DNA from 2 places in the Bacillus sp. H1a genome. Region 1 is predicted to be linked to the other one. Evidence: a T-box and tRNA genes for the amino acid it is inferred to sense, from the RefSeq annotation. Region 1 holds a T-box; the other holds one or more tRNA genes.

What was found. The T-box of region 1 lies ahead of ileS (isoleucine--tRNA ligase). A T-box ahead of a tRNA ligase gene usually reads a tRNA of that ligase, here a tRNA-Ile.
Region 2: it encodes a tRNA-Ile, which carries the amino acid that the T-box ahead of ileS (isoleucine--tRNA ligase) is inferred to sense. The anticodon was not compared.

The regions. Positions count from the first base shown of each region.
Region 1 is NZ_AYMH01000034.1:21,669-33,600, reverse strand. Features, by position in the region: gene murF (UDP-N-acetylmuramoyl-tripeptide--D-alanyl-D-alanine ligase) at 1-772, opposite strand, end outside; gene U860_RS0116065 (hypothetical protein) at 853-1,332, shown strand; gene U860_RS0116060 (M36 family metallopeptidase) at 1,438-2,949, opposite strand; gene U860_RS0116055 (TetR/AcrR family transcriptional regulator) at 3,278-3,874, shown strand; gene U860_RS0116050 (heparan-alpha-glucosaminide N-acetyltransferase domain-containing protein) at 3,864-4,949, shown strand; gene ileS (isoleucine--tRNA ligase) at 5,004-8,105, opposite strand; T-box leader at 8,160-8,398, opposite strand; gene U860_RS0116040 (bacteriocin-processing peptidase family protein) at 8,497-11,932, opposite strand, start outside.
Region 2 is NZ_AYMH01000005.1:110,271-122,202, forward strand. Features, by position in the region: gene U860_RS0103530 (deoxyribonuclease IV) at 1-250, shown strand, start outside; gene U860_RS0103535 (DUF2624 domain-containing protein) at 270-524, opposite strand; gene U860_RS0103540 (YitT family protein) at 675-1,553, shown strand; gene U860_RS0103545 (metal ABC transporter ATP-binding protein) at 1,734-2,504, shown strand; gene U860_RS0103550 (metal ABC transporter permease) at 2,504-3,337, shown strand; gene U860_RS0103555 (Fur family transcriptional regulator) at 3,351-3,764, shown strand; gene ispG (flavodoxin-dependent (E)-4-hydroxy-3-methylbut-2-enyl-diphosphate synthase) at 3,852-4,955, opposite strand; gene U860_RS0103565 (hypothetical protein) at 5,121-5,486, opposite strand; gene yqgB (protein YqgB) at 5,552-6,319, opposite strand; tRNA gene U860_RS0103575 (tRNA-Ile) at 6,560-6,633, shown strand; gene sodA (superoxide dismutase [Mn]) at 6,858-7,469, shown strand; gene U860_RS0103585 (MFS transporter) at 7,590-8,867, shown strand; gene U860_RS0103590 (penicillin-binding protein 2) at 8,977-11,103, shown strand; gene U860_RS0103595 (PstS family phosphate ABC transporter substrate-binding protein) at 11,544-11,932, shown strand, end outside.

The DNA.
Region 1 (11,932 bases):
ATCGTACATTCGTAGGATAAAGATCATTGGTATCCTTTTCACCAAATGACTTATATTCTATACCTAGCATTTTATTATTTTGAGAAAGTAATGGCTCATCACCATTATATAAAAATAAACATTTTTCTTTGAATCCGTCTATAATTTCTAATTTAGCATTCGCAATTCCTTCTCTCGATCCAAGCGTTTCTAAGTGAGACTGTCCAATCATTGTAATTATCGCTACATCCGGCTGCGCTATATTTGATAACTTTCGAATTTGCCCTTCTTCACTCATTCCCATTTCTAGTATTAAAAACTCCGTATCTCGTTTCATTTCTAAAATCGTTAACGGCAATCCAATTTGACTATTTAAATTACCTTTCGTTTTATGTACGTTATAGGTTGTACTTAAAATCGTCCCTATTATATCTTTTACTGTTGTCTTTCCATTACTACCAGTAATTCCGATTACTTTCACATTAAGTTCATTTCGGTAAAATCGTGCTAATTGTTGTAGCGCGAATAGCGTGTCATCTACAAATATAATCGGTATTCCTTTTGGTGGATCACCGTGAGATTTTTTCCATAAGCACGCAACTGCTCCATTCCTCATTGCCTCTTGTACGTAATCATGCCCATCTTTTACACGTATAATTGGTACAAACAAATTTTCCTCTTGAGTTTTTTTAGAATCAATTGACACTCCCACTGCAACTAATTTATAAAACAACTCATGTAGCCCTTCACCATCTACTACTTCTTCAAGTTCTTTCAAACTAATTTGAATCACACTATCACCTTTTCTATTTTATTACATAAATTTAATTTTTTTACACATATTAATATAAATTTTATAGCGGAGGTGTGCATATGAGAAAAACGATTAGTTTCTTTTTCCTATTGTTATGCATAGTTGCAGTTAATGAAACGTATGCTTATTCCCCAAACTCTTTACCAGTCTCTCAAAACTCTAATCAATGGCAAGTGAATATTGATGAAGTGAAAAAAACGGGTGAAAAATTGTTGCAGCCTAAAAAAGGTGTATTTCAAACATATCATTTCTCTGTAAAAAATCTTGGGAAAAGCGAAGTATATAACGTACAAGTTGAAGTCTTCCGCAATGAACCAAATACGAAAACAAAATATGAACTCTTTTCCCTAAAAGAAAGTCGTCTAGCAAGCGGAAAAACTGGATTTGAACACGCTAATTTCCCTGTTGCTACAAAAGCCGATAAGGTTGACGTTATCATTACGTGGCAAGAACATCCTTTCCGCTCTATGAGAAACGGTCAAAAAGTTGAAGCTAGAAAGTTTAAAGAGCATTTTGTTTTTAAAGAAGCGACAAAGTAAACTTGTTGATATATTTACATTATCGCCGATATAAATAAATTTTCTAGTACCGGTCCTTAAACAAATCAAAAACGTCGTGGCTTATAAATGCCACGACGTTTTATATTAATTCGTACTAATTCCTCTCGCCGTCCAAATACGATCAATTTCAGCTGCGTGTTGTCCGCCGTATAAAAGAGCATCTGCTTGCTTAATCGCTTTTGCTCCATCACGGAATTTCGCATTTGGTGTTAATGACCAATGTGATTGTAAAATAATTTTTGTTGCTACATCACGTCCAAAAGCTTGTGCCATTTCGTATTGACCTTGAGCCCAAATTTCCCCATCATCGTGTACTTCATTTGTTATATCTTTTGGATATACTTTATTATTATCTAATCGGCGTAAGCACGTTGGATCTGAACTAGAGTAAGCAGTCGCATCCCATTCTCCAATGCATGCTTTTCCGTAACCCGTCGTTGATACCGCATCTTCATACGTTGCGCCTAAGAAATCACCAAATCCTTCTCCCATCGCTCCGCCTTCTGCTGAACTTCCGAATCCAGGTACTTGGTTATCTTGAATCGAATGCCCGTATTCATGTGCGATAATGCCAGCATCTTCTGCATCATCTACTCCGCCAGTACCGAAAGTTAAAGCTTTCGTTGATGGAGAATAGAATGAATTATCATCAGTTGTACCATTTACATTCACTTTAATGGAACGATTATTAATATTTTTAAGGCCTAATCCTTGAATGTAACGCTGTAATGTATCGATATGATAATATGACATAACATCTTCAAAACTATCATTTGCACGTGTATAGTTAAATTGTAGATTTGTAGATTTCGTCTTCGCTTTTGAAGAAATCGTGACATACTCCCCAATTAAAAATCCTGTACCATCTAGACCTTTTAAAGTAACTGTTTTTAGTTGATTATTTAACGCTGTAGAATCTGCATCATTATTGTCCTTTAACCCTGCTAAACTACCACTTGATACGACAGGGTTAGGTAAAAATACTTTTCCATTTCCTTCTGCTTTTCGGTTTATATCAACCTTTTTAATTAACTTTCCGTTTTCCGCATCAATAAATGTTTCCCATGCACCAAATGGATTATTAGAATGGACTACAACTTTGTATACTGGGATAGCGATTCCCTCTTCAATAATATATCCGAAGTCTTTCTCTGTAGGAGCCCATAGATTTTGCTCACTTTCTCCTCCAACATACGCCATTGATTTTTGTTCCGCATCTTTTTCACTAATCTTGTTCGTTACTTCCTTCACACCTTTAACAGACTGATAATCAGAAACTGCCAGCACTCCTTTTCCCTCTCCATTAAGAGTAACTGTTATTTGTTTTGAAAATACAGGAGCACCATTGACTACTTGTTGAAACCTAACGTATGAAGCTACTGACGTTTCTGTTGTAGAAATATATTGTAAGTCTGAAAGGTCTGGCTTTAATCCATACTGATCAGCATTCCCTTTTAAATATTCAATTGCCTTTTTCTGTGGTGAATAAGCTTCTAACTTTACTTCCTGTTGTTTTTCAAGTGCTGAAACAGTAGAAATTGTCCCCATTACTAATGGCACAGTCATTGCCATTGCCACCATTTTTTTGTTTAACATAAAACCACTCCCCCTAATAAATTGAAACCTTTATCCCATTCCTATAAGGCTATTACTGTCCACAAGTAACGAAATAAAGTGAATCTACGAGTAATTCTATATGAGCAAATATATTACCTTTACATTTAAGGTGAGTGAAATTTTCTCAATATTTATGTGTAAAACGAGAAAAATAATGTAGAAATATATTTCTTTATTAATTCCCTTAACCATATACTTTTTAAATTAATGTATTAAAAAACAGGCTGTTTTTTACCTAACGGTAGGTTGAAAATATTATTAATGAATGATACGATTTATGTAACCTTTTTTATTAGGAGGATTTATTATGAGCAAAAGTGAAGAAACACTCTCTTCGATAATTGAGGCGAGTTACCGCTTATTCGCTGAGAATGGTATCGCTAAAACAACTTACACGATGATTGCTGAAGAAGTTGGTATCGCCAAACCATCTATTTATTACTACTTTAAATCTAAAGACGCATTAATCGAAGGTATTTTTAATGAATTATGCAAAGCAATGCAATTCTCTTCTTTTTTCCATACAGAAGAGTTTACGTATGAAAATTTTATTGAGAAATGTATTGAAATTGGATTCAAAATGATTGATGAACAACGTAACGATCCTTATTTTAATCGTGTGTTGCAAGAATATGTTTTACTTTCTTCTAGAAACGATATGTACAAAGATCGATTACTAACTGTGCAAACAGAATATTTAAACGGATTTGAATCACTCCTCATAAAAGCAAATGAACTTCAACTCATTCAAAATAAAAATCTAGTTTCAAAAGCTCATATGTTAGCGTTAGTACTTGATAATATCGGAAGTTATATGATGTTTGATATAAATATGGATTATAAACAAATATGGATTGAAGCTGTTAACAGCATATTTGAAAGAAGTGATTCTTATGAAAAGTAAAAAACGAATTATCGGCTTAGATTTTGCTAGAGCTTGGGCGATGTTTGGAATGTTACTAGTTAATTTCATGGTAATAACAGGGGCGGAAGGAAATGGTCCTCCTCTGTTAAAAACCTTTATGTCACTTTTTGAAGGTAGAGCTTCTGCCTTGTTTGTTATACTTGCTGGGATTGGCATAACTTTAATGACTAAGTCATCTGTTGCTAGCCACGAGAAAATAAAAATTAGTAATAGCCGAAAAATGATATGGAAACGATCACTATTCTTATTTATTTTAGGACTATTATTGTACGTAATGGAATGGACGGGGGATATATTACACTACTATGGCGTTTATCTTTTCATTGCTGCATTACTAATTACTGTACGAAGAACTATATTAATATGGCTTTCTATCATTATTCTACTCACTGCACAATATCTCCAACTTACTTTCAATGCCTTCGAAGGATGGGGAGGCTCTACTTCATTTATAAACTATATAGACTTTTGGACAGTAAAAGGATTCCTTCGCAACTTATTCTTTAATGGCTATCACCCTATTTTCCCATGGTTTTCATTCTTCTTAATCGGTATGATAATTGGCAGGTTAGATCTTCATAATATAAAAATTAGACATTGGTTGTTCTTACTCGGTATAACAACAACCGTAATTATAGAGCTATTATCAAAAATATTAACACAGCTATTTATCCCATACATTGGTGAAGAATCATCTACATTTTTGTTTAACACAGGACCCATTTTACCCAATATATTATACGTCGCATCAGCTACAGGATCTGCTATTGCTATATTAATAATTTGCCTCCATCTTGCTGAAAAATATGAAAAGAATTGGTTTATTACGGCCATTGTACAAACAGGACAACTCACATTAACTCATTATGTAAGCCATGTATTTATCGGTATTGGGACATTGATTCTATTAAATAAGATGGAACATCAAACACTACTTTTCGTTTTATTATTTGCTACTGGATTTTTCATTTTCAGTGTATTATTTAGCACTTTATGGAGAAAGAAATTTTCTAGAGGCCCTATCGAATGGATTATGAGAAAATTAGCCGGATAATTTCTCTTCATACAAAAAGGAAGTTGGAATCGTTCATTCCAACTTCCTTTTTATTTAATTAGCTGGGCTCAGTTTGATTCGAACTTTTGTCTCACCTAATGAAAGTTCATCATCTTCTTTCGTTAATGCACGAAACGTAAATTGTTTTACGAGTAAATTTTCTTCTAATAGCCCTTTATAGTTCGTTAATGTATGTTCCAATTCATCTTCTGTATCAAGAACAACATCAACTCGTAAGTTAACCGGTAAATTCAATTGTTTACGATATTCTTGCACTGCTCGAATGAATTCACGAGCCACTCCTTCTTGTAGCAATTCCTCCGTTACATTCGTGTCTAACATAACTGTATACTGTCCATTAGTCGTATTTGAGAATCCTGATTTCGCTACTTTTTCTACTAATACATCTTCAGACGTTACAACTACTTCTTCCCCTGATGCTGCTTGATATGCTGCTCTTTCAGTTGAAACAAAGTTCTGTACTTCTTCTTGCGATAATTGTTTTAGCCACCCGTTTACTGCATTCACATCCTTACCGAACTTCGGTCCCGCTGTTTTAAAATTCAACTTTAATTGATATGATGTGTATTTCGTTTCATCCAGTTCAACATGGAACGCTTTAACATTTAGCTCATCCATTACGATATCACGATAAGATTCCCAATCGATATCATTTTCCTTATGCTCAAGTAATACAAGCTCTGCTAACGGCTGTTTTACTTTCAATGAATGTTGATTGCGATTACTTCTCCCAAGTTCAACAACTTGTAAAACAGCGTCCATTTCTGCTTCTAACTTTGACTGAATAAGTGATTCGTTTACAACCGGATAATCTGCTAAATGAACACTGCTTCCTTCTAAATTTAGATGAATATCCTCAGCTACAAACGGTGTAAATGGTGCGATTAGTTTACTAATTGTAACAAGTACTTCATGTAGAGTTGCATAAGCAGCTGCTTTTTCAGGATTCATTCCTGACTCCCAAAAACGATTGCGTGAACGTCTTACATACCAGTTACTCACTTCATCTACGAGCGCAGCAATTTCACGAGCTGCATTCGTAAATTGATAATCATCTAGTGCAGTTCTTACCTTTCTCGTTGTGCTATGCAATCTTGATAACACCCATTCATCTAATTTCGTACGTTTAACTTCATACTTTTCTTTCGGATTATATCCATCTAAATTTGCATATAAAACATAGAAGCTATACACATTGACTAACGTATCTACAAATTTAGATTTCGCTTCTTGTACTGTTCTTTCAGAAAATCGTTTCGCATTCCACGGAGCACTGTCAACGAGTAAAGCCCACCTTAGTGCGTCGGCACCAAACTTCTCTACTAAATCCACAGGATCAAGTGCGTTACCTTTACTTTTAGACATTTTCTGTCCTTCTTCATCTAATACATGCCCTAATGATAATACTCGTTTATATGGTACTTTCCCTGTATATAGCGCTGATACTGCTAATAAACTATAAAACCAGCCGCGTGTTTGATCAATTCCCTCTGCAATTACATCTGCTGGAAACTGTTCTTCAAACAACTCTTTATTTTCAAACGGGTAATGATATTGCGCAAAAGGCATTGAACCACTATCAAACCAAACATCAATTACTTCTGGTGTTCGATTCATTGTACTTCCACATTTCTCACAGCATACTTGTACTTCATCCACATATGGCTTATGCAATTCTAAATCTTCAGGTGTTTCTTTTGTACTATGCTTTCTTAATTCAGCAATACTTTTCGGTGCGAATTGATGATCGCAGCTTTCACATTCCCATACGTTTAACGGTGTTCCCCAATATCTATTTCGGCTAATATTCCAGTCCACCATATTTTCTAAAAACTTCCCAAAGCGTCCATGCTTCATATGATCTGGATACCACGTGACAGTATCATTATTTTGTAAAAACGTCTCTTTAATCTCAGTTGTTCGAATTAACCAACTTTCTCCTGCATAATAAAGTAACGGCGAATCACAGCGCCAACAATGTGGGTAGCTATGTTCATATTTTTCTTTATGATATAACAAACCTTCTTTAGCTAAATAACGGACAATATCAACGTCACATTCTTTTACAAACTTACCTTTTAGAAATGGTACTGCTTCTGTATACTCACCCTTCTCATCTACAACATGTAAAAATGATAACCCTTCATTTTGAACGACTCTATAATCGTCCTCCCCATATGCTGGAGCGATATGAACGAGTCCCGTACCACTATCTGCAGTAACAAAGTCTGCCGCAATAACACGGTATCCATTTGTAACTTCTTTCATCGGAAACGGTGCTGTATATGAAATATTTAATAATTCTTCTCCTTTATGAACAGACATTACTTCATAATCTTCTTTTAGCACTTCTTGCACACGGTCTTTAGCAACAATATACACTGATTCTTCTTGTTTTGCTTTTACGTATTCCATATTCGGATGTACGGCAAGTGCAACATTCGCTGGGAGCGTCCACGGTGTTGTCGTCCATCCAAGGAAATATTCATTTTCACTATCTTTCACTTTAAACTTAACCGTTGCGCTTAAATCTTTAACCGTTTTGTATCCTTGTGCAACTTCATGTGAACTAAGCGATGTTTGACAGCTTGGACAGTATGGTGAAACTCTATGCCCTTTATATAACAAGCCTTTTTCATGAATTGTTCCTAAAATATGCCATACACTTTCGATATATGGATTCTCTAAAGTAACGTACGGATCATCCATATCTACCCAATATCCAATGCTCTCCGTAAATTCACGCCACTGCTTCTCATATGTGAATACACTCTCTTTACACTTTTGAATAAACGGTTCAATTCCGTATTCTTCGATTTCATGTTTACCTGAAATGCCCAGTTGTTTTTCAACGCCTAATTCTACCGGTAATCCATGTGTATCCCATCCGGCTTTTCTTAATACTTTATATCCAGCCATCGTTTTATATCTCGCTACTAAATCTTTAATCGCCCGCCCAAGTGCATGGCCGACGTGTGGTAATCCGTTCGCTGTTGGTGGCCCTTCATAAAACACAAAAGATTGTGCGCCTTCTCGATTCTGAATTGATTGCTCGAAAATACTTTGTTCATTCCACTGCTTACGAATACGTGTTTCTCTCCCTACAGCTGACTCTTTTACATCTACTTTCTTCATCTACAACCACTCCTTTGAATTTTTTAAAAGCACACAAAAAACCCGTCCCTATGAAATAGGGACGGGTTTACCCGCGTTACCACCCTAATTCTATTAGCTTTTCACTAATAGCACTTAGCAACGTACTAACATACGCGTTCTTTGTAACGGTAGACATCCGTCCGAGCTTACTTTATTCAGCCGCGGCTCCTCGGAGATGATTTTCAAATAATGTCTGAACACCGGCTTTCAGCAATACACCGGCTCTCTGGGGAACAGCTCACTATTTTACTCTTTCTCGTCTTCAGATTTGTATACTTTATTAAAAGTTATTTTATGCCATCTAACAATTAATTGTCAACTAATTCAAAATATATTTTTATTTATATCCTTTTTCACTATTCGTTTACATTTATTTTTCAAATTCTCGCAATCCCGATAAATCTTCATCTTCCTCTGCAAGTTCAGCAAAAAATCCGGTTTCATCTTCACGAAGTACAATTCCAAGTTCTTCTCTTGCCTCTTCATTTCTGCTTAATACAGCTAAGTAACAAGCATGATCATATCTTGCTAACAAGTCAGTAGCATCAATATCTAATATTTCACTTGTTATCTTTTCTGCCTTTATCGTTTGTCCAGCTCTATGATATGAAGATGCTAAAGTAAGAAGAATTGCCGTTTCATTTGGATGATGTATAGTAGCACCTTCTAATAAATGAATCGCATCCTCAAACCTCTCTTGACTTTGGTACATTTCTCCTAAAGCAAGGAATCCTCTACTTACGAATGGCGTTTTCTCAATTAATTGTAAGCAAATTTTTTCTGCTTTTCTTTCTTCTCCATTCTTACATAATACATTCGCTTGTAAAAGAAGCGTATCATAATCATCCGGTAGCTCTCGAACCATTTGTTTCGTTAATTCGAAAGCATCTCGTAACATATCTTCTTCCTCACACTCAATGAAAAGACTTACAAGTTGCTTCGCTACATCATAATCCCACTTATTTTCTAACGACGTTTGTAATACCTCTATCGCTTCTTTATTCATCGCTGCATTCTCGTAAAATATCGCGAAACGCTGCGCTGCCATACTATTTTTTGGGTTTAACTTTAAGGAAATCTCAAATAAATCAATAATAACTGTAATCATTGAAATTTCCTTCGCACGATTTTTCATGCGATAAAATGCTCTTGTAAATATAGATTTTTTCGGTTGCTCATTTTGCTGCCTTTCTACTAATCTTTCGGCAACCGCAGTAGCTGCATAAACAAATGCTGTACTTCTTTCTGCTTTTCTCACCTTTAACGTATGAAGTGCGTCTCTTATTTGGGATAATTTTTTATGTTGCTCCATTGCTTTTACGTACACACCAAATATACGTTCACTTTCCAAATCTTTATGCATTACTTTCAACGCAACTTCGATTGCTTCTGCATTCTGTTTTTTAACAAGTACTTTCGCATAATGATATAGTACTTCCACATGCTCTTCATCTATCTTCATTGCGTATTCGATATATTCTTTTTCTTTATCTATATCATTCATCGCACCAAACACGTATGCAATCGCATCTAAACGCCATATTTCAGAAACTTCTTCCGCTAATTTTTCTAATTCAATTAGCAATTCTTCTTGAAGATTCATTTCTACGGAAAGCTGCGCCAAATATTCCATATTAATATGCAACGGCTCTTCTTTCATCGCCTGTACCATATGACTTTGTTCTTTGAAACGATTCTCTTCTTTTTCATATATTTCAGCAAGCTGTAAATGTACACCTATGAAATTCTCATCCATTTCTAAACATGTTTCATATGCATGCTTCGCTTCTTGAAATTGCCCTAGCGCCATGAATGTTTCACCAATACGGAAATACGGCAATGAATCCTGTTTTTTCTTAAGTGCATCATTATATCGTTTTATCGCCTGATCATACTGTCCAATAGATTCATATAAAACACCAGCGTAACAACCGAATTCAATTACTTCCGTTTTTTCTTTTTCTAACGTTCTTAAAAACGCTATGCCTCGTTGCACAAAAGCTGTGTCTTTTATTCGACTTACATACTCATCTAACACGCTGGATATATTAGCGTATACTCTTCGTATACCGTTCTCTAATTTAGAAAGTGCAAGTTTTAATTCTTTTTCATCCCCGCCTAATGCAATTTCAGCATCCCATAGCACCATGCCAGCATTCATAAGGAAATCTTGATTGTCTTCAAATTGCTTATTGATATTAACAAGATAGTTTTTGGCATCCTCATATTGTTCTTTTGCCATATAAACTTGAATTAAACCGAAATGAGAATATACATCTTCATTATTTTCTTCTAAAGAACGCTTATAAATAGTTTCTGCTTCTTCAAGTTCATCATTTTGAAAATGAACATCTCCTAAACGAACATATAAAGACGCCTGATCCTCACAATTTTGAATTCCTTGTAATAAAATTTCCTTCGCACTATTCCCATCATCCAAATCTGATTCATAGATTTCCGAAAGCTTCGTATATACATACGCTGCCGTTTTATCTAATTGGATCGCCACTTTAAGTCCTTTTACCGCCAAATACACTTTTCCTAAATGCTGAGCACATCTTGCACGTTCATACCATATGTGCGCTTCATATTTATATTCTTTTAATAAATCATTAAAGAATCCATATGCCTCTTCATATCGTTCTAAATCTATTAATATTAAACCGTGATTTACAAGCGTAAACCTTTCTGGACTACGTTCTATAGCTGTTAGAGAATACTCTAGCCCCTTTTCAGATTGATCCATATACATGTATGATAAAGCTAAGAAACTCCACGCAACTGGTTGGTCTGCATCCAATTGTAATGATGAACGAAAACTAGCAATCGCTTCTGCATAATTATCTTGTTCAAAAGAATAACGTCCATTTATAAAATGATATAACGCTTGATTGTTTTTCTTCTCCACACTTTGAAGCATTTGTCCTGCTTTCTTCATATCTTGCAGGCGAATAAAACACTGTGCACTATGCAATTTCACAAAGTCAGAGCTCGGAAACTTCTCCATTAACTTTTCTATACAAAACTGAATAAACTCTTTATCTACTTCAGCATCTAAATGTTTAATTGTATATAACCAAGTGTTTGGATTTTCACTTGTTTCTTTTAAAAATAGTATCAACTTTTCAATTCCCTCTTTATCTTGCTCATCTAAATGATCTGTAAGAGAAAAAATTGATTTAAAATACTTATGTTCTTCCACACTTAAAAAGGAAAGCTGTCCTATTCTATCTTTTGGCGTAAACGTAATAGCTAAACAATCTGTATAACGATATTTTTCTTGCAACTTATCATATTCTACAAGAATCGGTTCTAAGAAATTCGGATCTTGAATATAAAAAGCTTGTAACACATTGTCATAACCAGAAAGTACTTGTACATGGGAAGCGTGATCAATATCTATACTTAATAAAACGGGAATACCTTGATCAAGTAACTTCTTATAATTCTCTTCATTCCCTTTAAAATAACGATACTCGTAACCTAATTCTTCTAAATACGTAACTGTATCTGAAAACTTGGAACCTGTTACATCAAAAATATGCTTTGCAATTTCGTCTTGCGTGCGGTTTTCTCCCCATAATCCTAACATCATTTCCAAACTCGTCGGAACACAATAGTTATCCTTTTGTACAATTGGAACTAACGGTAACCGGACCTTTTTTCCATCCGGATTTTTTTCTATATGATGATATAAAGAATTTTTCAAACTCAATTCTACTTTCAATAGTGCTTGTAACTCTTTAATCTCATTCCTTTTATACAATGCTTCTGCACGTAAATGTATGAAATAAGTTGTGTAAGCG
Region 2 (11,932 bases), on a different contig from region 1:
TAACGATAGCAAAAATGTCCGCGGAGCTGGAAAAGACCGTCATGAGAATATTGGTTTTGGTCATATTGGCTATAAGGCATTGCATCACATTGTGCATCACCCGCAACTAAAACACGTACCAAAAATTCTTGAAACACCGTATGTAGGTGAAGATAAAAAAGATAAGAAGCCACCATATAAATTAGAAATCGAAATGCTGAAAAATGGTACTTTTGATGAAGGACTTCTTGAAAAAATTAAAGCGCAATAAGGAGGGGATTTTCCCCTCCTTATTTTAATAGTTGCTGAAATAAAGTATTTACTTGTTGGGCAGTGGCAGGAGAGGTTACTTTTGCGATTTGTTTTAAGAGCTCTAGTCGCTCGGTATTATCGTAAATGTTAATATTTTTCCCTTTCATAAGTAAAACGATTTTATCAGCTTGTGCAGTTGTAATTGAAACTTCGTATTCTTTACTATATTTCAATAATTCTTTTGTAGAAATATGATTTAATTTTTTGTTCACAATTTGTTTAATGAGATTCATCGTGTTGTCCTCCTTCACCGTTCTTCTATCGAAATATATGTACGCATAGCTTGTATATATTCGTCTAAAGATGCATTTTTTCCATGGGGAAAAGAAGCGTATGTTATAATATAAGAACAAAAGTATAGAGAAAGAGTATAAGGAGGACTTATGGAAAAAAAGCAACATCGAAAAGAAAGTGTTATTCATCTCGTATATCGTTTAGTTATGATTGTCTTTGGGGCAGCATGTGCGGCGGTAGCGATTGAACTATTTTTAATGCCAAATAAAATTATTGATGGTGGAATTATTGGTATTTCTCTTATATTAGATTATCTTACTCCTAATATTTGGTGGTTAAGTTTTTCTACTTTAGTGGTTATCCTCAACATTCCGTTTATGTACTCCGGATATAAGCAAATTGGAAAAACATTCATGTTATCCTCAGCGTTTGGGATTGTAGCTTTAGCATTTATTGAATCAACGTTGCATGCTGTTCCACCGTTTACAACAGAGCCAATTTTAGCAACAGTTTTTGGCGGTCTTATTTTAGGTCTTGGTGTAGGACTTGTTATTCGTCATGGTGGATCGTTAGACGGGACAGAGATTATGGGGATTCTATTAACGAAGAAATTACCGTTTTCTGTTGGTGAATTCGTAATGTTTGTGAACTTATTCATTTTTGCATGGGCAGCATTTGTGTTTGGTGTTGAACAAGCAATGTATTCTGTTATGACGTACTATATCGCATTCAAAACAATTGATACGGTAATCCAAGGATTGGACGAAACGAAAGCAGTTTTAATAGTATCGGATCAATATGAGGAAGTATCAAATGCAATTTTACACCGCCTTGGTCGTGGAACAACAAAACTTGTTGCTAAAGGTGGTTATACAGATAAAGAAAAAGAAGTTATTTATGCAGTTGTAACTCGTCTTGAAGTGACAAAGTTAAAATCAATTGTGCACGAAATTGATGAAAATGCATTTGTTACCATTATGAGCACGCAAGAGACAAATGGTGGTAAGTTTAAATCGGCAATTCATTAAAAAATGATTTGTAATATCTTTTAAAAGCAGAGAAAATTTCTCTGCTTTTTGTTATAATAATAAAGTTTCTGGAAATAAAGAATATATTTTGGGCAGATTGGTTTACAACTATAATAAGCTGTACTATAATTCAAATAGAGATAAATCGGAATCATTCTGAATTAAAATAGGTGAGATGCTATGAATAATATATTGGAAATAGAAGGGCTAACGTTTCGATATGAAGATCGAAACGTGTTAGAAGATATTAATTTGCAAGTTCCGAAGGGAGCTTTTTTAGGTTTAGTTGGACCGAATGGTTCAGGGAAATCGACTTTACTTAAATGTTTATTGGGTGTTTTAAAGCCGAAGCAAGGAAATATTCGATTGTTTGGCATTGATAGTAAAAAATTTAAAGAGTGGAATAAAGTTGGTTATGTATCCCAAAAGGCAAACAGCTTTAACTCGGGTTTCCCGGCAACTGTTTTTGAGGTCGTTTCAATGGGACTTGTTTCGAAAAAAGGTCTTTTTCGCTTTTTTACGAAAGACGATAAGGAGAAAGTAGAAAAAGCAATTGCTGATGTAGGTATGAGCGAGTTTCAAGGACGGAATATTGGAGAACTTTCTGGTGGACAACAACAACGTGTATTTATTGCTCGTGCACTTGTAAGTGATCCAGAATTGCTTATTTTGGACGAGCCTACTGTTGGGATCGATGTGAAAAATGTGGAAAGTTTCTATGAGATACTAGAGGACTTAAACAAAAGATTAGGAATCACGTTAATTCTTGTTACTCATGATATGGGAGCTGTTACTGAAAAAGTAACACATGTTGCATGCTTAAACCAACATTTGCATTTCCATGGGAATGTAGAGAAATTCCGAGAGCTAGAAGATGCAGAAATGTCGATTTTATATGGACATCATGTTCATCGCTTAGAACATGAACATGAGCATCACGGGAGGATATAATGATACAGGATTTTTTACAATATGATTTTTTACGTAATTCTTTATACGCGGGTATTTTAATAGGGCTTGTCGCACCGCTTATCGGCGTGTTCGTTGTGATTCGCCGCATGTCGCTTATTGCGGATGCATTAAGTCATGTGACATTATCAGGAATTGCAGCAAGTTTATTACTTGAAAAGACAATCTTTACTGGTGGGTTTTTAAACCCTCTATATATGGGAATGTTTTTTTCAATCGGTGGAGCATTGCTAATTGAAAAATTACGTACTGTATATAAACATTATCAAGAGTTAGCAATTCCAATTATACTTTCAGCTGGGATGGGGATTGGAGTTATCTTCATTTCACTTGCTAATGGATTCAATACGGATTTATTTAGTTATTTATTTGGTAGTGTAAGTGCTGTAACAAGCGCGGATTTAATTATTATTGGTATAGTAGCAATTGTTGTTATTGCAACGATTGTTTTATTATACAAAGAGTTGTTTTTACTATCATTTGATGAGGAATACGCTGTATCAACCGGTTTGAGTGCAAAGTGGATTCACTTTATCTTCATTATATTAGTTGCTCTTGTAATTGCCGTATCAATGCGTGTTGTAGGTGTTCTTCTCGTATCATCTTTAATGACGTTACCAGTTGCAGCAAGTATCCGTATTGCAAAAGGATTTAAACAAACAATTTTCTTTTCCATTTTATTTGGTGAAATTGCCGTAATTGGTGGAATGTTTGCTTCGTATCAACTTAATCTAGCACCAGGTGGTACAATTGTTATGATAGCGGTTCTTATTTTAATCGGTGCAATTTTATGGAAGAAGAAAAAAACTGCATAAAGTAGGGATAGGTATGAATCTAACAGAAGCTTTACGCCTAATGAAGGAAAAAGGATACAAACATACGGGGAAAAGGGAAGAGATGCTAAGATTATTCGCGGCGCATAATCGTTATTTAACTGCGAAAGATGTTTTAGAACATATGAAGGATGATTATCCAGGGCTTAGTTTTGATACGATTTATCGTAACTTAACGGTTTTTGCTGAAATTGGTGTTTTAGAGCAAACGGAATTAAGTGGTGAAAAACATTTTCGTTTTACATGCTCTATTATGGAACATCATCACCATTTCATTTGTTTAGATTGTGGTGGTACGAAAGAAATTACTTCCTGCCCAATGGATTTTATGAATAAAGATTTTAAAGGTTATGAGGTAACAGGGCATAAGTTTGAAATATATGGTCGTTGTCCAAAATGTGCAAAATGAAAGACTCGTCGGTTATATAACTGACGAGTTTTTCATTTAAATGTAAAAAGAAGGTTGCTCACAAAAAAATGTGGACAACCTTCTTTTTTATTGTTCTTGTGCTTCTTTTTCTTTATCTCGTTCGGCAGCCATTTCAGCAGCGATTACATCGATTTCTTTTTTCAGTTCTTCTACCATTGTTTCTTCCGGTACTTTACGAACGACTTGCCCTTTACGGAATAATAAACCTTCTCCGCGTGCACCTGCAATACCGATATCAGCTTCACGAGCTTCACCAGGACCGTTTACGGCGCAGCCAAGTACTGCAACCTTAATTGGAACTTGAAGTGTAGAGATGTATTCTTCTACTTCATTAGCGATGCTAATTAGATCAATCTCAATACGACCACAAGTTGGACAAGAAATAAGTGTTGCGGCATTAGATGCAAGGCCGAATGACTTTAATAGTTCACGAGCAACTTTTACTTCTTCCACTGGATCAGCACTTAATGAGATACGAAGTGTATTTCCGATACCTTTACTTAAAATTGCTCCAAGACCAGCGGCGCTTTTTACAGTTCCAGCAAACAATGTTCCTGATTCTGTAATACCTAAATGTAATGGATAATCAAAAGCACGAGCAGCTTTTTCGTATGCTTCAATTGCTAAGTTAACATCAGAGGCTTTCATTGATACGATAATATCGTGGAAATCTAAGTCCTCTAAAATTTTAATATGGTGTAGTGCGCTCTCAACCATACCGTCAGCAGTTGGATAGCCATATTTCTCTAAAATGTGACGTTCTAATGAACCTGCGTTTACACCGATACGGATTGGAATACCGCGCTCTTTCGCAGCGTTTACAACAGCTTCTACTTTATGACGACGTCCAATGTTACCTGGATTGATACGTACTTTATCAATGCCGCCTTCGATTGCTTTTAAAGCGAGGCGATAATCAAAATGAATATCAGCAACAAGTGGAATGTTGATTTGTTTTTTAATATCAGCAATAGCATCTGCTGCGCGTTCGTCTGGAACAGCAACACGAACGACTTGACAGCCAGCTTCTTCTAAACGTTTAATTTCAGCAACTGTAGCCTCAACATCATGTGTTTTTGTTGTCGTCATACTTTGTATAATTAATTCATTGTTACCGCCAATTGTTAAATTACCGACTTTAACTGGACGTGTTTTTGTACGATGAGTCATTTCATTCACGAATAGATCGCTCTCCTTATAAAAGAAGTTTCTTATTTTAGTCCCTTACATCAATGATAGTATGTGTGAGAAAGGGCTATAGAAACCAAAGTACTCGGTTTCACTTTTACTATTGTATCAGCGCCTTTATATAATTGACAAGGATTAAGTGATTACTTATTGATATAACGGGAATTTATAAGACTTTCCAACTTGAATTTTTGTGGCAGATGTATTTTTATTTAATTGTTTAAAATCACCAATTACCTTTTCAATAGAAGGAATTTTTTTCTTATTAATTGCTTCTGTAATAGAAAGAACCGTATCACCAGTTTTTACTTCAATTGCTTTATACGCAGCATCTGCTTCTTTTTCTGTTTCTTTCTCTTTATTTTGTTTTGTATCTGTATTTTCTTTATTTATTGTTTGGGCAGCAGTTGTTTTTTTGTATGAACTTAACATCGGTAAAGTACCGATTTTTATATCGTAATAAAATATATAACCGAGAACAAGCACGAATAAGAGTATACCTAATCTCTTCATATCCTTCACTCCTTTGCTAGGAATATATGCTTGTCCAAAAAAAAAATGCCTATTTAGGCATTTTTTTATAATTCTTGTTTTTCTTTCGGTTTTGGAACTTCTTTAATCGTTAAGTATAGAACGATTAAAACAACTGCAATGTAAATAAACGTTGCACCAGGTACGTTTATTTTGAATAAATCCATAATCATAAAGAAGATTGTTGGAATTGTGTAGCTGTAAGCAGTTAATGTCCAAACTTGTTTATAAGATAATTTACGCTGACCACTCATGGCAGAACCGATGAAGGCAAGTAACGTAACTCCTACAAAGGTAATAAATAATTGGAACAAATACAGTAAAAACCCAATAACGAATAATAAGATTGGATAAATACTGTCAAATAACGAAATGAAATCTTGTAAATCTTTCTTCTCAAGAGATGCACCTAATAAGTCATTATAGGAGTATGTTTGTGTTTGGCCATTTCCCATGGAGACTACTTTATCTTTTAAAACAAATAAACCTGTTTTATTTTGATATTTTTCTAGGTCTGTTGAATTTGGATCAAATACGAAAAGTGCATTTCCATCTTCTTTTTCGATAGGCTGATCGATATCAGCTTTGAGCTCACCATTTTCAATTTTAAAATCAGGTAAATCTTTTTCGATTACTTGATTTACCATGTTAACGCCATCTTGAATAACGCTACCGTACAAGAAAGTTCTTGGAATAGTAGTGATTAGGCAAAGGAGCATAATATACAAAATGGTTTTACCGATTTTTTGAAATCGGAAAAGCGCCATATCTTTAGGCGAATATACGCTTTTTGCTAGTTGGGTAAATATGGACATAGATTCACTTCCTTTATGTATGTATAAAATCATTGTAACGTACGAATCTAGAGAAGCTCAAGATATATTATATTTACATATAGTAGAGAGGACTAAATTTCTTCTTATTAATTTTCTACTTTTGAAGAGGAAAAATACAATTGACACTTTTCTTTTGTATATGGTAAATTTATCTTACATTTCTCAAACAAAATATCCGATAGGAATTTAGTTGTTTTTCAATGTCACATACATAATTGTGGACCCTTAGCTCAGCTGGTTAGAGCAGACGGCTCATAACCGTCCGGTCGTAGGTTCGAGTCCTACAGGGTCCATATCCATTTCACATGTTTATTATGTCAGCAGGAAGCTTCCTTGTAGAAGGGAGCTTTTTTTACGGAATATATGAGCATTTTAATTGAAAAGAAGTGGGAATTTTGCTACTTTAATGATAGCAAGACAAAGCGATTTAGTTGTTTGCACCCTATGGCAATTAGGGTAGAATGAAGTTGTATGTCACATATGTAGTGACAATACATAAACCGGGAGGAATATAACAATGGCAAAACACGAATTACCAAATTTACCTTATGCGTATGATGCTTTAGAACCTCACTTTGATAAAGAAACAATGAACATCCATCATACAAAACATCACAACACGTATATTACAAACTTAAACGCTGCTTTAGAAGGTCATGCAGAATTAGCTGACAAAAGCGTTGAAGAATTAGTTGCAAACTTAAACGAAGTACCAGAAGCAATCCGTACAGCAGTACGTAACAATGGTGGCGGACATGCTAACCATACATTCTTCTGGACAATCCTATCTCCAAACGGTGGCGGACAACCAGTAGGCGAACTTGCAACTGCGATTGAAGCGAAATTCGGTAGCTTCGATGCATTCAAAGAAGAATTCGCAAAAGCTGGCGCAACTCGCTTCGGTTCTGGTTGGGCATGGTTAGTAGTAAACAATGGTGAGCTAGAAGTAACAAGCACTCCAAACCAAGATTCTCCTCTAACTGAAGGCAAAACTCCAGTTATCGGCTTAGATGTTTGGGAGCATGCATACTACTTAAATTACCAAAACCGTCGTCCTGACTACATCGGTGCATTCTGGAACGTTGTAGATTGGAACGCTGCTGAAAAACTTTACCAAGAAGCAAAATAATTAAAGTTAATACAGATAGAAAAAAGCTAGGAGTTTTCTCCTAGCTTTTTCTATGCTCTCTTTTTACATAATTGGGCTTGTCTTTGGAAGACTAGAACATGAAGTAAAGGAGAGTTGTGTATGAAGTGGAAACATGTAATTGGTGATGTTGAAGTGAATCGAGATTTAGTATTATTGCTCGTTATAGGAGGTTTATACACGCTCGCAATTTCTTTATCGAATACGTTTGTAAACATTTATTTATGGAAGCAAACACAAAATTATGTGAATCTGGGCTTGTATAATTTGGCCAGCGTTGTATTGCAACCTCTAACATTTCTTGTGGGCGGGAAATTAGCGAAGCGTATTGATCGCTCGATTTTATTGCGAATAGGCGTAGGCACGTTAGCTGTTTTTTTTATCGTTGTTTTAGTAGCGGGAAAAAGTGCATCTCACTATATTTTACTAATGGGAGCCCTTTTAGGAGTTGGTTACGGTTTTTATTGGCTCGCTTTTAACTTGTTGACATTTGAGATTACAGAACCAGAAACAAGAGATTTTTTTAACGGTTTTCTCGGACTTCTTACCTCTTTCTCTGGAATGATTGGGCCGATAGCAGCAGGATATACAATTTCACGTATGGAAAAATGGAGTGGTTATACTGTCGTTTTCTTCCTCTCGTTAATGCTATTTGCGATTGCAGTCGTTCTGAGCTTTTTCTTATCAAAGAGAGAATGTGAAGGGCGCTATGAAATTGTGCAAGTATTGAAAGAGCGGCAAGTTGATAAAAACTGGGGAAGAATTACGCGCGCTCATTTTTTCCAAGGTTTGAGGGAAGGAACGTTTATTTTCGTTATTTCGGTATACGTCTATTTAGCATCAGGTAGTGAGTTAGCATTAGGGAAGTATAGTTTAGTCAATTCAGCTGTATCATTTGTATGTTACTATTTAGTCGCCCGTATGTTAAAGAAAGAATGGCGAAAAAAAGCAATTTTACTCGGGGGCATTATTTTATACGCTGTCGTATTTTTAGTTATTTTCAATGTTACATACACAAAATTACTTATTTATGCAGCATGTATCGCGATTGCATACCCTATTTTACTCGTTCCGTATGGATCCATGACATACGATGTAATCGGTAGAGCAAAACAGGCGAGAGAATGGCGTGTAGAATATGTAGTTGTCAGGGAATTATGGTTAAATGCCGGAAGAATTTGTTCTATTTTAAGTTTTTTATGTGCTGTAATATTCTTTCCCCCTGAAAAAAGTTTACCGTTCTTACTATGTATTTTAGGATCTGGACATTTTCTTATTTATTTTGCGGTTAAAAATGTCAAATATGATGAGGGGAATGTGAACAAAACAAGCGTTGTAGCGCAAGGGGCCACGCAGAATCAAACTGAACCAGAAGGTTAACTTCTCGCTTGTTTTATGCTAGAATAGAAAAAGATGTAAGACAGCAGTGAGGACACCTGTATGAAGGTGTCCCTTTCACATTACATAGCTGTTGGTAGAGGGGGTTTGTATGAGCAAGAAACAGAAGCAAACAAAGAAAAAGACCCACGTTCCTTTTCGATTAAACGTGTTGTTTTTTTGCGTATTTTTAATGTTCTCCGCGGTTATTGTAAGGCTTGGATACGTACAAATTGTTCGTGGTGAGGAATATAAAAATGAAGTTGAGAAAAAAGAAAATTCAACGATTAGTAATCCTGTACCACGCGGGAAAATATTTGACCGTAATGGACAACCTGTCGTAGATAATGAGCCTATTCGTACCATTACATTTACAAAAATGAAGGGATCAACTGCAGCGGATCGCTTAGAAACGGCGAAAAAGTTAGCAGATTTAATTGAAGTCCCAACAGATAAGTTAACAGATCGCGATAAAAAAGATTACTGGCTTTCTTTACATAAAGAAGAAGCAGAGGGAAAAATCACAAAAAAAGATCGTGAAGAGCTTAAAGCGAATAAAATTGATGATAAAGAGCTAGATGAGCGTCAACGAAATCGTGTAACAGAAGAAGAGATTAATCAATTGTCAGCAAAAGATTTAGAAATACTGGCAATTAAAAGTAAGATGGAAAGCGGATATGCAATGACGCCGCAAATTGTTAAAAAAGGCGCAACAGAAGAAGAATACGCGATTATTAGTGAGAATTTAGCGAAGTTACCAGGCGTAGATACAAATGTTGACTGGGAGCGAAAATATAAGTATGATGATATGTTCCGAAGTGTACTTGGTGGTGTAACTTCTTCTGATGAAGGGTTACCGAGAGAGAGACTAGATTACTATCTTGTCCGTGATTATAATCGTAACGATCGCGTAGGAAAAAGTTACCTTGAGCAACAGTACGAAGATAGTTTACATGGTACAAAAGCTGAAGTGAAAAATGTTACAGATAAAGACGGTAATATTTTAGAAACTATTAATGTGTCACAAGGACAACGAGGTAATGACCTCAATTTAACAATTGATATGGAATTACAGAAGCGTGTAGAAGAGATTATTACGAAAAACTTAATGAAATTTAAAGGGAGCGAACCCCTTTTAGACCGCGCATTCGTTGTAATGATGAATCCAAAAAATGGTGAAGTTTTATCTATGGCGGGGAAACAATTAGTGAATGAAGGCGGCGAAACGAAAGTAAATGACTTTGCGTTAGGTACCATGACAAGTACTTATCCGATGGGTTCAACTGTAAAAGGTGCAACATTACTTACTGGATATCAAACTGGTGCGATTCAACCAGGGGCAGTACAATTAGATGAACCAATTAAATTAAAAGGTACACCTACGAAGTCATCTTGGAAAACGATGGGGTACATTAATGACCTTACAGCGTTAAAAATGTCTTCTAACGTTTATATGTTTAAAACAGCGATGAATATCGCTGGTGTTCCATATGTGCGAGGCGGTACGTTAGATATTCCGCAAAGCGCATTCGATACTATGCGTTACTATTTTGGTCAGTTTGGACTTGGTGTAAAAACAGGCATTGATTTACCAAATGAAACTGCTGGCCAAATAGGTAAAGGAAATCAACCAGGTTTCTTATTAGATTTAGCAATTGGACAGTATGATGCGTATACACCGCTCCAATTAGCGCAATATATTTCGACGATTGCCAATGGTGGATATCGTATGCAACCGCAAGTTGTAAAGGAAATTCGTCAGCCATCGGCGAAGCCAGATGAAGTTGGAAAAGTTGTTCAATCCATGGAACCGAAAGTGTTAAATCGTGTTGATATGCCTGAATCGCAAATTAAACGTGTTCAAGAAGGATTTAGACAAGTGTTTAACGATTCAGGTGGTACAGCTACAAAATACTTTACAGGTGCACCATATAAAGCAGCTGGGAAAACGGGTACCGCTCAAACTGTATATGGCGGAGATAAAGAGATTGGTAAAAATGCAAAAGGTGAGCGTGTTGAAACATATAATTTAACATTAGTAGGTTATGCGCCACTTGAAGATCCAGAAGTAGCATTTTCTGTTGTTGTGCCGTGGGTACATGATGATAAAACAGGGATTAATGGATATATTGGTCGTGAAATAATGGACGCTTACTTTGATTTGAAAAAACAAGCATTAACTGGTGAAGCTCCAAAAGATGAAAAAGAGAAAAAAAATAATACGCAAGGTGATGAATAAAAAAGCTGTAAAAAAAGCACACTATCTGAAAAGATAGTGTGCTTTTTTTTATGCTTTATGCATATGGTTTAGTAAATGTGGACAAGCATAAAGTGTTAAAAAACAGCACATAGTTTCAAAAATAACAAGATTAATGCCTACATTCTTGTATTGTCCTGCGTGATAGGAAGATAACAGTTTTATCCCACAAAAGCCCGATTGGTGAGGGCTAATAATCAGTAGGGGGATGGAAAGCCCACACTGATTAAAGTTTCACTTTATGGATGATTAGAAAAGCTTCTGCACCTAAATTACAAAACTTTAGATCAAATTTGTATGTATAGTAATTTTTGTGGAACTTTACAAAACTTTTACAAACAATTAAAACCGAATTAATAGTTTAGCAGTATTCTTATATCTGTAATCCTGTTATTTCCGGTTACTTCTAGGAGGAAGAACACGTGAAATGGATGAGCGTTTCGATTAAAGTTTTGACATTATCGACATGTTTCCTTTGTTGTAGCATGTCTACTGCATTTGCTTCAAATGAAATGGGAGAAGTGAGAGTCGATGGATCCTCAACGGTTTTTCCTATTATAGAAGCAGTAGCAGAGGAATATACGAAGGTTCATCCAAACGTGAAAATTTCTATTAGTATTTCTGGGACAGGAGGAGGATTTAATCGTTTCAGTAAAGGAGAAGTAGATATAAACAATGCTTCGAGAGTGATGAAACAGGTAGAAGAAAATGCGATGAAGAAAAACGCTATTCAGTTTACACCGTTTGAGGTTGCTTACGATGGTCTTACGATTGTTGTAAATCGTCAAAATACGTGGGTAAACAATATGAC